Regions from separate parts of the Exiguobacterium sp. SH1S21 genome, predicted to be linked through region 1. Evidence: predicted binding sites of a transcription regulator. Region 1 holds the regulator's gene; the other holds the start of a gene.

The links. The regulator Rex, encoded in region 1, represses fermentation and respiration genes when NADH is low (regulators of the CRP and FNR family bind a similar motif). The targets are predictions, from matches to a motif close to TTGTGAAATATTTCACAA.
Region 2: the regulator Rex is predicted to act here: its motif matches at 2,157-2,174, upstream of EVJ24_RS06915 (formate/nitrite transporter family protein).

Annotation. Positions count from the first base shown of each region.
Region 1 is NZ_SJUY01000009.1:90,374-97,693, reverse strand. It holds gene EVJ24_RS12640 (hypothetical protein) at 1-1,865, shown strand, start outside; gene EVJ24_RS12635 (hypothetical protein) at 1,981-2,376, opposite strand; gene EVJ24_RS12630 (ABC-F family ATP-binding cassette domain-containing protein) at 2,373-4,274, opposite strand; gene EVJ24_RS12625 (redox-sensing transcriptional repressor Rex) at 4,424-5,080, shown strand; gene EVJ24_RS12620 (twin-arginine translocase TatA/TatE family subunit) at 5,080-5,298, shown strand; gene tatC (twin-arginine translocase subunit TatC) at 5,302-6,090, shown strand; gene EVJ24_RS12610 (hypothetical protein) at 6,234-7,320, shown strand, end outside.
Region 2 is NZ_SJUY01000004.1:10,102-17,421, forward strand. It holds gene mutL (DNA mismatch repair endonuclease MutL) at 1-1,224, shown strand, start outside; gene EVJ24_RS06910 (50S ribosomal protein L25/general stress protein Ctc) at 1,389-2,024, shown strand; gene EVJ24_RS06915 (formate/nitrite transporter family protein) at 2,233-3,072, shown strand; gene EVJ24_RS06920 (anaerobic ribonucleoside triphosphate reductase) at 3,264-5,108, shown strand; gene nrdG (anaerobic ribonucleoside-triphosphate reductase activating protein) at 5,086-5,541, shown strand; gene EVJ24_RS06930 (fumarylacetoacetate hydrolase family protein) at 5,597-6,415, shown strand; gene EVJ24_RS06935 (S1C family serine protease) at 6,537-7,320, shown strand, end outside.

The DNA.
Region 1 (7,320 bases):
AAGAAATGTTAGGTGGACGAAATGCGAAAACCATGAAGCCTGTCTTAAAAGATAAGTTAATATTTATGGGCGACGAAATTCCTATTTTGGAATCAAAAGTGGAATTAGAGATATCTAATAGTACAGAAAATATTGTAACCCTAACTAGATGGATTAAGTCTCCAGATATTGATGAAAAATTGGTCAGAGTTCATTTTGGAGCAAAATTATCTAAAGAAGACAAAGTAAATTTTAAAGATTATTATGTTCATATGAACGGTTCTGCGTCTGAAAACGCCGGATTTCATTCTTTTCTTGCGACTTTTATAGGATGGGAATTGCCAGAAGTTCCAACATTCGAAGGTAAAGATAGAATTTTGTACATGCAGACTCTTTTCCCGCTCTTTTTTGTTGAACAAACCAAGGGTTGGGGGAGTTTTTATTCACCTATTCCGGGCAGTTTTGGGATCAGAGATTCATCTAAGCGTTCATTTGAATTCTTATTGAACATGGATGTGACAAAGAATACAAAAGAACGAGAAGAACTAAAAATTTTTCGAGCATTGCTTTTGAATAGGTGGTCTACGCTAAAAGTAGAGATTGAAGAATTGGCAATTAGCGTTAATGCTGAAATTCCAAGTTTACCTGAGAATCCAACTACCATGAGGAAATTGACTTTAAATGTATATGATGAAAACAAAAAGTCTATGCCGATTATTGATCGTATATTTAAATTAGAGAGTGTTATAAAGGAAAAAGAGAACTACAATGTGGTTAAGATATCTGATGTTGCAACCGAATATGAAACAAAGATTAAGGAGCAAGACATTTTTGTGTCACAATTACAAAATGAACTAAACTCTATTCGACAGGATTTAAATCTAGAAAAAAATAATCAGAAATCAATGAATGAAAACTTAGAACACCTAGAAATAGATTTAAAAAGAAATCAAGAAGCTGAAAAATTATACAGGTTGGGATCAAATCTTGACTTAAGTTTCTCTCATCATATTTGTCCAACATGTAATCAAAGTGTTGAAGACTCTCTGATGCCTTCAGAAACAAGTATTCAGCCTTTAGATTTAAAAGAAAATATAAAATTTATAAAAGAACAAATTAGTACACTAAAATTTGGAGTACAGCAATCTAAGAATGTTTTAAAAAATAAATACTCTAAATATGCTGCAATTGCCGAACACCTTGATAATGCAAGGAGAGAGTTGAGATTATACAAAGAGGAATTGAACGAAAATCCTCAGTTACCTACAAAAAGGGAATTGGAAAAATTAGTAGAATTGAAGATTCTTCTAAAGACACTTTTAAAAGCTAACGAATCATTTGAAAAAATAGAACAGAGGTTTGAATCTATCAAAATAGAATGGGAAGATTACTTGTTTAGAAAAAAATCTTTACCTAAAAATTATTTCTCCAGTTTAGACAATAAAAAGATAGATAACTTTGAGAAAGAATTCTTGAATTTGCTTGAAACCTTTAGCTTTTCTAGTATTAACACGAATGAAATTAGAATTTCTCTTGATAAATATACTCCTACCGTTAGTGGATTTGATATCAAATTTGGTTCTTCAGCAAGTGATAATATTCGTTTGATTTGGTCTTACATGCTTGCTATGTATAAAACGAGTCAAAACTTCAATGGAAATCATCCCGGATTTATAGTGTTTGATGAACCAGGACAACAACAAATGGCGGTTAAAAGTCAGAAGCAGCTATTTGAAGTATTATCGACAACAAAAGTACAAACGATTGTAGGTACTTCACTCGAACCAGAAGAAATTGAAGAATTGACAAAAAATCTTACCCTTAATGTAATTGATCTTGGGGAAGAGTATATTATTAAACCTCTACATAGTTATCAAAATGAATAAGATAAAAAAGTTATAGCTTTTAGTTAAAACCATAATATCTTTAGTAGAAAATAGACATAACAATAGACCGTATCCTTATAAAGAGGAGCGGTCTATTTATATGGTGTATTTTGGGTTAACGATAGTTCTCTCGATACCATGTGTTAATACGGCTCACGATGAAGACGACCAAGGCGAGCACCCACATGAACAGCGTCTCTTGATAGAAGTGGCCCCAGACCGAGCCGGGCGTATAGAAGCTATGCACCGTGACATCGACCGGCCAAATGACGAGCCGGATGAACAACGTGCTCATAAGCAAGCCGCTGAACAGGCTGATGACGATACCGGACCATGTTTGGATGATGAACCCGACGACGATCGGCAGGAAGTAAAACAAAATGATCGGGACGTTCGTCGCCTCGCCGCGGATGAGTTCCGAGATATACTCGGTCCCACTCGGCACGATGTAGACGAACCCGGTCAGGAACGCATGCATCCAATCGATCCGCATGGCACGGGAACGCATCATGAATGGAGTTCCTCCCATTCTGCGAACAGTTCTGTGATCGACTCTTTCGTCGCATCGGACTCGGTCGACAGTTCTTGGGCGCGGGCGAAGTCGTTGAACACGTCCGGTTCGCATAACAGCTGCTCGATTTCTTCAAGCCGCGCTTCGTGGCGCTCGATTGTCAGCTCGATCTCTTCGACCCGCTGTTTCAACCGGCGTTCTTCGCGCTGCTGTTCCTTGTCGGCGCGCTGCTTCTTGACGACGACTTGTTTCGTCTCCTCGCGGGCGAGCCGGGCAAGGTCCTCGAGCTCTTCTTTCTTCTCGACGTAATACGAGTAGTCGCCGAGGTACTCATCGATGCCGTTCGGCGTGATCTCTAAGACACGCGTCGCGAGCCGGTCGATGAAGTAACGGTCGTGGGAGACGAACAGGATCGTCCCAGGATAGTCGACGAGCGCGTTCTCGAGGATCATCTTCGAGTCGAGGTCCAAGTGGTTCGTCGGCTCATCCAAGACGAGCAAGTTCGGTTGCTCGAGCTTGAGCTTGGCGAGCGTCAGCCGGGCCCGTTCGCCGCCGGATAGTTCTTGGACGCGTTTCATGACGTCGTCGCCGCTGAACAAGAACTGGCCGAGCAGACTGCGGACTTCTTGCTCGCGCATGAGCGGCCAGTCGTTCCAAATCTCATCGATGACGCGGTTCGCGTCCGACAAGTTCTGTTGTTCCTGGTCGTAGTAGCCGATCTCGACGCCGGTACCGTAGCGGATGTCACCGGTGAGCGGTGGTTGTTGTTTCGTCAACACTTTGAGGAGCGTCGATTTGCCGACCCCGTTCGGGCCGACGAGGGCGACCGACTCGCCGCGCTGCAGTTGGAAACGCAAGTGTTGTGCGATCGGTTCTTCGTAGCCGATGGCGAGGTCGCTGCCGCTCAACACATCGTTCCCGCTTTGACGTTTGATCGAGAACGACAACACCGCGCTCCGCTCATCACCGTCCGGCACGTCCATGCGGTCGATCTTCTCGAGCCGCTTGCGGACGCTTTGGGCGCGTTTCGTCGTCGTCGCCCGGGCAATGTTCCGTTGGATGAAGTCTTGCATCTTGGCGATCTCTTCTTGTTGCGAATCGAACTGTTTCTTCTCTTGCTCGTAGAGCGCGGCCTTCTGCTCGAGGAATTTCGTATAGTTCCCGACGAAGCGGCGGCTGCGGTTGCGTGACAGCTCGTAGACGACAGAGACGACGCGGTCGAGGAAGTAACGGTCGTGGGAGACGATGAGGACGGCACCTTTATAGCCGCTCAAATATTTCTCGAGCCAGCTGAGCGTCTCGATGTCCAAATGGTTCGTCGGCTCATCCAAGATGAGCAGGTCCGGGCTTTGCAGGAGCATCTTCGCTAAGGCAAGACGTGTCCGCTGTCCGCCTGAGAGCGTATCGATCCGACGTTCGAAGTCGTCCGGATAAAACCGCATCCCGTGCAAGATCGAGCGGATCGTCGCTTCATACTGATAGCCGCCGCGGTCTTTGAACGTGTGCTGCTCCTCGTCATACGCCGCGAGCAGACGCTCGTAGGCGGCCGGGTCGTTCAAGATCCGCTCCGAACCCATGTCTTGCTCCATCTGGCGGAGCGTCTTCTCCTGTTCGATCAAGTCGGTGAAGACGGTGAGCATCTCGTTCCACATCGTCTCGTTCGATTCTAATCCTGAGTCTTGGGCGAGGTAGCCGATCGTCACGTCTTTTGGCTTCATGATGTCGCCCGAGTCATAGTTGTACTCGCCGGCGATGACTTTTAACAGCGTCGACTTACCGGCGCCGTTGCGGCCGACGAGGGCGACGCGTTCGCCTTCTTGGATTTCTAGTTTGACATTCTCTAAAATCGGCTCGACGCCGAACGATTTGGATAAGTTGTTGACTTGCAGTAGGATCAAGTGAAAAAACCCCTTTCTCTCTGTTTAGTATACTTTATTTCTTCCCCTTTTCAGGTATATTCATTGAGTGCTTATGTGAATTCGTTTACAATCAAGGTGTATGAAATCAGATTCGTTTGAAACGCGTCGTAAAAAGGAGGCTCTTTCCGTTGAGTCAAAACGAACCAAAGATTCCGCAAGCGACAGCCAAACGGTTGCCACTATACTATCGGTTTATCCAAAGCCTACATTCGTCAGGGAAACAGCGTGTCTCTTCTGCTGAACTGAGCGAGGCGGTCAAGGTCGATTCGGCAACGATTCGCCGTGACTTCTCATACTTCGGTGCGCTCGGTAAAAAGGGATATGGCTATAACGTACAGTATCTGTTAGAATTTTTCCGTAAGACGCTGAATCAAGACGAGATCACGAACGTCGCCTTGGTCGGGGTCGGTCATCTCGGGACAGCGTTCGTCAACTATAACTTCCTTAAAAACAATAACACACATATCGTCGTCGGGTTCGACGCAGACGAGACAAAAGTCGGCACGACGATGTCAGGTGTCCCGATTCATCACGTCGATGAGATGGAACAGATCATGAAGCAAAACAAGATCGATGTCGCCATCCTCACGGTCCCGTCCGCTTACGCGCAACCGGTCGCCGATGATTTGGTCCGCTATGGCGTTCGAGGAATCTTGAACTTCACGCCGGCACGATTGACTGTACCGGACACGGTCCGCGTCCATCATATCGACTTGTCGATCGAACTCCAGTCGCTCATTTACTTTATGCAACACTATCCATCCGCTGAGGGGGTCCATCAATAATGGAATTTCTACAATCATCACTCGTCGTCGGTATGCCAGGTGGCGTCAGTATTTTCGTCATCGCCATCATCGCGCTCATCCTCTTCGGGCCGAAGAAATTGCCAGAGTTCGGCCGGGCAGCAGGGCAGACGCTCCGTGAGTTCAAAAATGCCACGAACGGTATGATGAAAGAGCACGACGAGACCGACAAGAAAGAAATTGAGAAGAAAGAGCAGTAAGCCATGAGCCATCAACCTGATCAAGAACGGGCACTGTCCGATCACTTGACAGAGCTGCGGAGACGACTGATGCTGTCGGCATTTGTCGTCTTTGCCTTCTTTCTGATCGCTTTGCCGAGTGTCAAGTACGTGCTCGCCTATCTGCAGGCGGACCTCGTCGAACGAGGGCTCGAGCTGAACGCCTTTGGGGTCGCGGACCCGCTCATGATCTACTTGAACTTGGCGCTCGTCATCGGGCTCGTCGCATCGGGTCCATTTCTACTGTATCAACTGTGGGCGTTCGTCGCACCTGGTCTGCATCCGAATGAACGAAAATGGACGCTCGCCTATATCCCGGTCATCTTTATCTTGTTCCTCATCGGTCTCGCATTCGCCTACTATTGGTTGTTCCCGCTCGTCCTCGATATCTCGACGGACCTCGGGCAAGACCTCGGTCTGACACAGATCATCGGAGCGACGAACTATTTCACGTTCCTGTTGCAGCTGACGATCCCGTTCGGGCTGTTGTTCCAACTTCCGGTCGTGACGATGTTCTTGACACGCATCGGTGTCGTGACACCGTACTTCCTCTCGAAAATTCGGAAGTACGCTTACTTCGCCTTGTTCGTCATCGCGGCATTCATCACGCCGCCGGATTTGACGTCGCACCTCATGGTGTCGCTGCCGCTCTTCTTCCTATATGAGATCAGCTTATCGATCTCGCGCGTGACGTATCGCGGTGTGCTCCGACGTGAGAAAGAAGCGCAAGTGAAAGAACAGATGGATTTGATGAAACAAATGAATGAGAAATGAACACTACGTCATGAGACGGAGTGTTCTTTTTTTAAAATTTAGGGCTATTCAATTTTGAAAAAACAACTTAAAATTAGTAATGTTAAATCAAAAATGGATTATTTTTGAAAGTTATGTATTCATAAACAGAAATGAGGAGAACGATGAACAAATGGTTATGGAGCATACTCGTTGTGCTCGTCATGGTGGCGGCGCCCGGATTAGATGTTCGGGCAGATAGTTATGCCAAGCCTGAAATTATTCCGGCGGGAGAAGTGGTAGGAAATAGTGAATATGTGTGGCGCTCGGGAGATCCTGAGACGCTCGTACATGTGAAGACCGGTGAAGTCTATACATTACCGATTCGAGTGTCTGCTGCTTATAATATTTATGCGATCGGGGACGGCCGATTTATGTTAAAAGGGTGGCCGGAGTGGGTGATGTGGGATATACGTACGAATGTAGCGACGACATTCCCAATCGAAGCAGGAAGTGAGAATCGACTCGTCTCAACGAATGTAACAACAGGAATGATGTTATGGGCTGATGACGAAAAGTATATCATCACATCGATGTCAGGTGATATTCGCGGATCACTCACGAAAGGCAGTGGTCAGGTATACAGTTTGCTCGACGATGGGAACGTCCTCGCGTTCGCCGGCGGTCAAGTGACGAAGCGGACGGTTACAGGAGAAGTGCTTGAGACAATCAGTTCCTATTCAGGACAGGTGAAGTGGGCCCGTCACATCAAAGAAGCGAATCAATGGTTCGTAATCAAAAGCGATGACTCGGAGCACATGTTTATTTTCGATTTGGCGACGAAACGATGGATTGAGAAAGATGCGCCAGACGTAAGTAATCTTACGTGGAAAGACGGCACCTACTACTTTATGACGCGAGAAATGTATACGACATTCTATGTCAGTTATAACGTCAGCACGAATGAGTGGAAAGAGGCACCAATTGATGACGCTGACATTCGACAACACGGTCCTTGGTACGTTTTTGGCATGAAGAAGACGGAGGTCTACACACCGGAGTCTTTATGGAAAGCGCCATGGCAATTGAATATTAATGTTCCGAAAACGACGACTCGCTATGAGGTAGGTCGTCCCTATGAGGTCAGCGGAACGGCGACACTCGTCGATGGAACAGCCTTACCGATTCCATGGACTGAGCTGACTGCACGTTTAGCCTATCAAGACGATCCATTCGTTTGGGAGCAAGGGAAACTGACGCTACAGACGAATG
Region 2 (7,320 bases), on a different contig from region 1:
GACAAGGAGCTGCTCCGAACGAACGGGAACGGGGACATCAAGCAAGTCATGCTCGCAATCTACGGTCGGCAAGTCGCTTCCCAAATCGTGACGGCGTCGAGTAAGACGAATGACTACAGCTTGAGTGCTCACCTCGTGCGGCCCGAAGTGACGCGTTCAAATAAACAGTATGTGACTTTGATCTTGAACGGTCGGAGCATCAAAAATTTCGCGCTCACGCAAAGCGTTCTCGAAGGCTATCATACGCTTCTGCCGATCGGTCGTTACCCGATCGCTGTGCTCGAAGTGAACATGGACCCGATGCTGATTGATGTCAACGTTCATCCGACGAAGCGGGAAGTGAGACTGTCAAAAGAGAAGGAACTCTGTCAACTGATCCGGGAGACGGTTCAGCTGACACTTCGGGAGCAACGGTTGATCCCGTCGGTCAAACCAAGACAGCCGTCCGTTCCGACAGAGCAATCGAAGCTTGATTTCACCGTTGAACGCTCAGACACAACAGTTGAGCCGAGCGCATGGAACTATCCGATCCCACGCGAGCCGGTCACATCTCCGAGTCGCTGGTCGCCGACACCACTCGTTCAAGAGACACCGGTCGAAACAGTGCTGCCAGAAGAACCGGTGGTTGAAAAGGCGGAACGCCGGCTGCCGGCGCTCGACGTTATCGGCCAACTCCATGCGAGTTACATCGTCTGCGGCGCGGACGATGGCATGTACATCATCGACCAACACGCCGCCCAAGAACGCATCAAGTACGAACTGTTTTATGATCAACTCGGCCAGCCTGAAAAAGAGTATCAGTTGTTGCTGTTGCCGCTCACGCTCGAGTTCACCCAACAAGAGACGCTTGCGATTGAAGAAGTCGCCCCACTTCTTAAAGAAGCGGGCCTCGATTTAGAGGCGTTCGGAGGCAATACGTTTCTTGTCCGGGAAATCCCGACATGGTATCCGCAGCACGATCTCGAAGGGACAGTCCGTGATTTAATCGAGATGGCGATTCGGGACCGATCAATCGATATCGCTAAATATCGCGAAGAGGCGTCGATCCTGATGGCGTGCAAACGATCGATCAAAGCGAACCATCCCTTAAACCTCGAGATGATGCGACAGTTGATCCGCGACCTTGGCGAGACGACGTCTCCGTATACGTGTCCACACGGACGTCCGATTTTAGTGAAGTGGAGTACGTATGAACTCGAGAAGTTGTTCAAACGTGTCATGTGACAAACGTTGTAATCTTATTTTAACCGGCTGTAACGTTTATGGATGCTTAGCTATGGGAACAATATACACATGTCGTCAAACGCATCGAGGTTGAGAGGTGGAGTTCACACTGCCTCACCCTCAAGGTGTAGACATGATTCATAAACCAGTAGGGGGAAATGATTATGACAGACACGCTTAAAGTAACGACACGAGAATTACGACCACGTTCGGTTCGAACAAACTTACGTAAAGAAGGAAAAGTACTTGGTGTCGTTTACGGCTACAAAGTCGAAAGCACACCAGTCGCGTTTGAAGAAATGGCATTGCGCAAGATTCTCCGTGAACACGGTGACAACGCCTTGATCGAACTTAACATCGACGGCAAGAAAGTAAATACACTCGTTCACGGGACGGAAGTTGATCCGTTCACGAGCACATACAAGCACGTCGAGTTCATGGCAGTCAAAATGGATGAGGCAACTGAAGTTGAAGCAGACGTCACACTCGTCGGCGACGCGAAAGGTGTCAAAGAAGGCGGCTTCTTGTCGCAAGCACTCTATAAAGTCACTGTTTCGGCAACGCCTGCTAACATCCCAGAGCGGATTGAGCTCGACGTTAGCGAGCTAGGGATCGGTGACTCACTCACAGTTGCTGATATTCCGGAGAATAAAGATTACGAAATCTTATCTGAAGGCGATCTTCAAATCGCATCAGTGAACGAGCCGGTAGCAGTCGAAGAAGAGGAAACTGAAGGTGAAGAAGCTTCAGCTCCAGAAAAATCGACTGATGAGACGACAGATTCTTCTGAGAAAGCATAATTGGTTTCATGCGGCCCTTTACGAAGGGTCGCTTTTTTTAGTCACAAATCCGACAAATGTAACCGATTACGATGTGAAAAGTGTGTCAACAGTTCGAATGGGCAGTTGCAAAAATGTCGCTCCGGGCTTATATTGTTAATGATTTCACATGTTTGTTCTTATTATATGGTTCATTTAAACAGAAAGAAGGGTTTGTGACATGGCATCAATGGAAATCCATGCACTCGAATCATTACGGAAGAAAGCACAGGCTTCCTCAGCGATGATTCACTATCGGCCGATGGAATATTTTTTACGGGCAATGCTCGCGGGGATTTTTATCGGGTTCGCATCAATCTTCACATTAAAAGTCGTCAACGGCATGTATCTTGTAGATTCACCATTTACGACGCTCATCGGGGGATTCTCGTTCGGGATCGCGCTCGTCATGATCATCTACGGAGGCGCTGAACTATTTACCGGGAATACGATGTATTTTACGACTTCAACGATGCGTGGCTACACGACGCTGAGTGATACGATGCTCGTCTGGTTGCTTTGCTTCGTCGGGAACGCGCTCGGCGGCATTCTTTTCGCCTTGTTGCTCGCGCCGACTGGAGTCATTCAAGAGCTCGGCATGAACAACTGGTTATTTGCCGTCGTCGAGAGCAAGATGCATCATACGACAGTCGAAATCTTTTTTAGAGCCATCTTCTGTAACTGGATGGTCTGTCTCGCTATCTTCTTGCCGAAACAGATGAAAAATGAATTTGCCCAAATCTTCTCGATGATCTTCCTAGTGGCCGTCTTCTTCGCTTCAGGGTTTGATCACGTCATCGCCAACTTCGTCTTGTTCGCACTCACACTCGTTGTTCCGCATCCAGAAGCAATCAGCTTTGCTGGAGCCATCCACAACTTGATTCCGGCTACGTTCGGAAACATTATCGGAGGCGCGTTATTCATGGGCGCGATCTATACATGGTTGAACGCTAAAGGATTGCGTGAAGCACAAGAGTCTGAGGAAGAAGAAGTCGAACTGAAAATCGTCAAGCCAGCCAAAGAAGTATGACATACATCACGAAACGCACAGTCGAGCCCACGTCAGGGATTCGGCTGTTTTTTTACGTTCGGGATCGGTTGCAACTGTCACAATATCGACGTGCCTCAAATCGATAAAACGTGACATAATCTATATATAGAATTTTTATCGGTTATCAGCCGTTTAATAATCAATATATAGCGAGGTGATGCGGAGTGAACATGCTCCAGCTTTATAATGATGTCTGTGTGCTACCAGATCAAGATTTGATCCAAGAGAACGCCAACGTCGACGGGAAGTCGCCACTCGGCAAACTAGCGCGCTTATCTTCAGAAGTGTCAAAACAATTATCGACCACGTACCTACTGTCGGAACGGTCACGTCTAGCTATCCGTGATAACTACTTATATGTGCATGACGCCGATTACTATGTGACCGGATCGACGACGTGTTGTCAAATCCCGCTCGGAGAGTTACTCGCGAACGGGTTCCACACAGGACACGGGACGATTCGTCCCCCGCAGGATATTCGTTCGGCGATGGCGCTCGCCTCGATCATTCTTCAAGCGAATCAGAACATGCAACACGGGGGACAGGCGTTCCCGATGTTTGACGTCGATCTCGCTCCTTACGTCGAGAAGACGTATGAACGTCAACTCGAGCGGCTGAACGGACTACCGATTGAGCTGACGGCGGAGCAACAACAGCAGATTGCTGAAGCAGAAACCGTATCGGCGACGTACCAGGCGTGCGAGGCGTTCATCCATAACGCCAACTCGATGCACTCGCGCGGCGGCGGTCAAGTTCCGTTCGTGTCGATCAACTACGGCACCGACACGAGTCGGTGGGGACGGGTGTTTATCCGCGAGTTGTTAAAAGCGACAGAGCGAGGATTAGGCAACGGGGAGACGCCGATTTTCCCGATTCAAATCTTCAAAGTAAAGGAAGGAGTCAACTTCAATGACGGGGACCCGAACGTCGATTTGTTCCGCCACGCATGCCGCGTGACGGGCAAGCGGTTGTTCCCGAACTTCTCGTTCGTCGATGCGCCGTTCAACCTTCAGTACTATGACGGGACACCTGCTTCAGAAGTTGCCTACATGGGCTGCCGGACACGAGTGATGGGAAACCGTCATGGGGCAGAGACGTCGATCGGAAGAGGTAATTTATCGTTCTCGACGTTGAATTTAGTGAAAATGGCACTCGTGTCATCCGATGTCGAGTCGTTTTATAAGACGTTGGATGAATTCGTTGACATCGCCATTGAGCAATTGCTTGAACGTTTCGACTATCAATGCAAGCGACATGCGGACGAATTCCGCTTTCTTTATGCGCAGCACGTCTGGCGGGGTAGCGAGACGCTTTTGCCTGAATCGGAATTACGAGACGTGTTAAAACAAGGAACGTTATCGGTCGGCTTTATCGGTCTCGCCGAAGCACTCCGCGTTCTCGTCGGCGGGACGCACGCCGAATCGAGGGAAGCCGAACGTCTCGGGCTTGATATCGTGACTCATCTCGCGGAAAGGATGAGACAGGCGGCGGATAACTATGATTTAAACTTTTCGCTATTGGCGACGCCAGCCGAAGGATTGTCCGGGAAGTTCGTGTTAAACGATCAACAGGAGTTCGGAATAATCGCCGGTGTGACCGACCGCGCCTTTTATACGAATTCGTTCCACGTCCCGGTTTATCAACACGTCTCAATCCGGGACAAGATTCGAATCGAGGCGCCATACCACGCCTTATGTGATGCCGGACATATTACGTACGTCGAGGTCGACGGATCGCTTGCCCATAACCCGGAAGCGGTCGAATCGATTGTACGTCTCATGCGGACGCATGACATCGGCTATGGCTCGATCAATCATCCGGTCGATCGTTGCGGGAGTTGCGGTCTAGAAGGGATCATCGACGAGTCGTGTCCGACGTGTGGGGAACGAGACCAGATCGAGCGGATCCGTCGTATCACCGGTTATTTGGTCGGGACGATGGATCGATGGAATTCGGCGAAACGAGAAGAAGAACGAGCGAGGGTGAAACATCATGCGCGTCCTATCCGTACTTGAAGAATCGGTCGTCGATGGTCCGGGCATTCGAACCGTGATTTTTACAGCAGGCTGTCCGCATCGTTGCCCGGGCTGTCACAACCCTGAATCGTGGAATCCGCGAGGCGGTCGTGACATCTCGATCGAAGAGTTGTTAGACCGTGTCGAGACGGCCGCATGGGAAGGCGTGACGATATCGGGCGGTGAACCGTTCCTGCAACCGGCTGAGCTGTCAGAAGTCGTGCGCGGTTGCAAGACACTCGGGAAGAACGTCTGGATCTATACTGGCTACACGTTCGAGGCGCTACAACAGCTAGAAAATGAGGACATCGATACCGTCCTTGACCACGCCGACGTGCTCGTCGACGGGCGTTTCGAACAGCCGCTCATGGACCGCTCGCTCCGTTTCAGGGGGTCGAGCAACCAGCGAATCATTTTTCTGAATAAAGTGTGATCGGGGCGACAACGCTCCGATTTTTTGTATACTAACAAAAAAGGGGGAAATCATTATGAAATGGTGTAGCTATGAAGTCGAAGGGGAGATAAGAGTCGGGGTGGTCGAAGCGGACCAAGTATATGACGTCAGTGATCAACTACATACGAACTCATTGTTAGAAGTGATTGCTCGCGAATTTAAACCGGATATCGATCTAGACGTCGCAAGCGTACGACCGCTCGAAGACGTCAAATTGCTCGCGCCATACCGGCCGCTAAAAAATGTCATCTGCATCGGTAAAAACTACGAGGAGCACGTGAAAGAGATGGATACGGCGGGAGCCGGTAAGCTCGTCATCTTCACGAAAGCGCCGACTTCGGTCGTCGGTCCTGACGCTATCGTCGAGCGTCATGCAGCGCTTACCGACCAACTTGACTATGAGGGCGAGCTCGCCGTCATCATCGGAAAGTCAGGACGCGACATTCAAGACGTCGAGGACCACATTTTTGGGTATACCATCATTAACGATATTACGGCACGAGACGTGCAAAAACAGCACGTCCAGTTTTTCCGCGGCAAGTCGTTCGATACGTTCTGTCCGTTCGGACCATTTATCGTCACGCCGGAAGAACTCGAATTTCCACTGTCAATCCGCACAGACGTGAACGGGGAAAACCGTCAGCTCGGAACGACGGATGACATGATCCGTCCGATCGATGAACTGATTCGGACTCTCTCAACAGGGATGACGCTCGAAGCGGGTGACATTATCGCGACCGGGACGCCAGCCGGGGTCGGCCATGGCATGAAGCCGCCCGTCTATCTTCAGTCCGGAGACCGGGTCGAAGTGACGATCTCTGGGATCGGCACGTTACGGAACGACATCGTCTGACGAAATTGACGCAAATTGTGAAGAATCTTGTAATCGTTCCGTCAATTCCATGAAACGGTGCCGGCTTCTATTATACTTAGGGTAGAAGTTAGAGGAAACATCATTGAGGAGATGACATGTTATGGAACGAAACGATCAACAGAATGAACAAAATCGGCATGAAGATTGGTTAGATACAGAGCTCGGTTCGTCAAAGCGGACGCCTGAACCTCCGCAAGCGGAACAAGTCACTCGGCCCTCTTTCATGAGCCGCATGTTCCCAGGGTTCATCGGCGGTGTCGCCGGGGCGTTGTTGACCGGTGCGATTGCATTACCGTTCATCGATCAAGCGCCTGACGTCACGTCGAATACGAATGTGACGTCAGACGGGACACCTGTCCAAACCTCATCGAACATCAAAGACACATCGGTCACCAATGCGGTCGCGGTGGCACAACCGGCAGTCGTGACCGTTAACAACTTCGCGGCGAGCGGATTCTCGGACGAAGCGGTCGAAGCGGGTGTCGGATCAGGGGTCATCTATAAAAAAGAAAATGGGTCGGCTTACATCGTCACGAACCATCACGTCGTCAATGGCGCCGAACGTCTGACCGTCACGTTCAACGACGGTTCAACTGCTGAGGCGAAGCTCATGGGAAGCGATGCGACGTACGATTTGGCCGTGCTCGAAGTCGACGCGGACAACGTATCGTCTGTGATTAAGATCGGGAAATCGAGCGAATTGAAACCGGGGCAGACGGTCATCGCTATCGGTAACCCGCTCGGACAGTTTGAGAACTCGGTCACACGCGGGATCGTCTCTTCGACGTCACGTCTCGTACCGGTCGATACGGACGAGAACGGACAAGCCGACTTCAATGCCGAAGTCATCCAAACGGATGCGGCCATCAACCCCGGTAACTCTG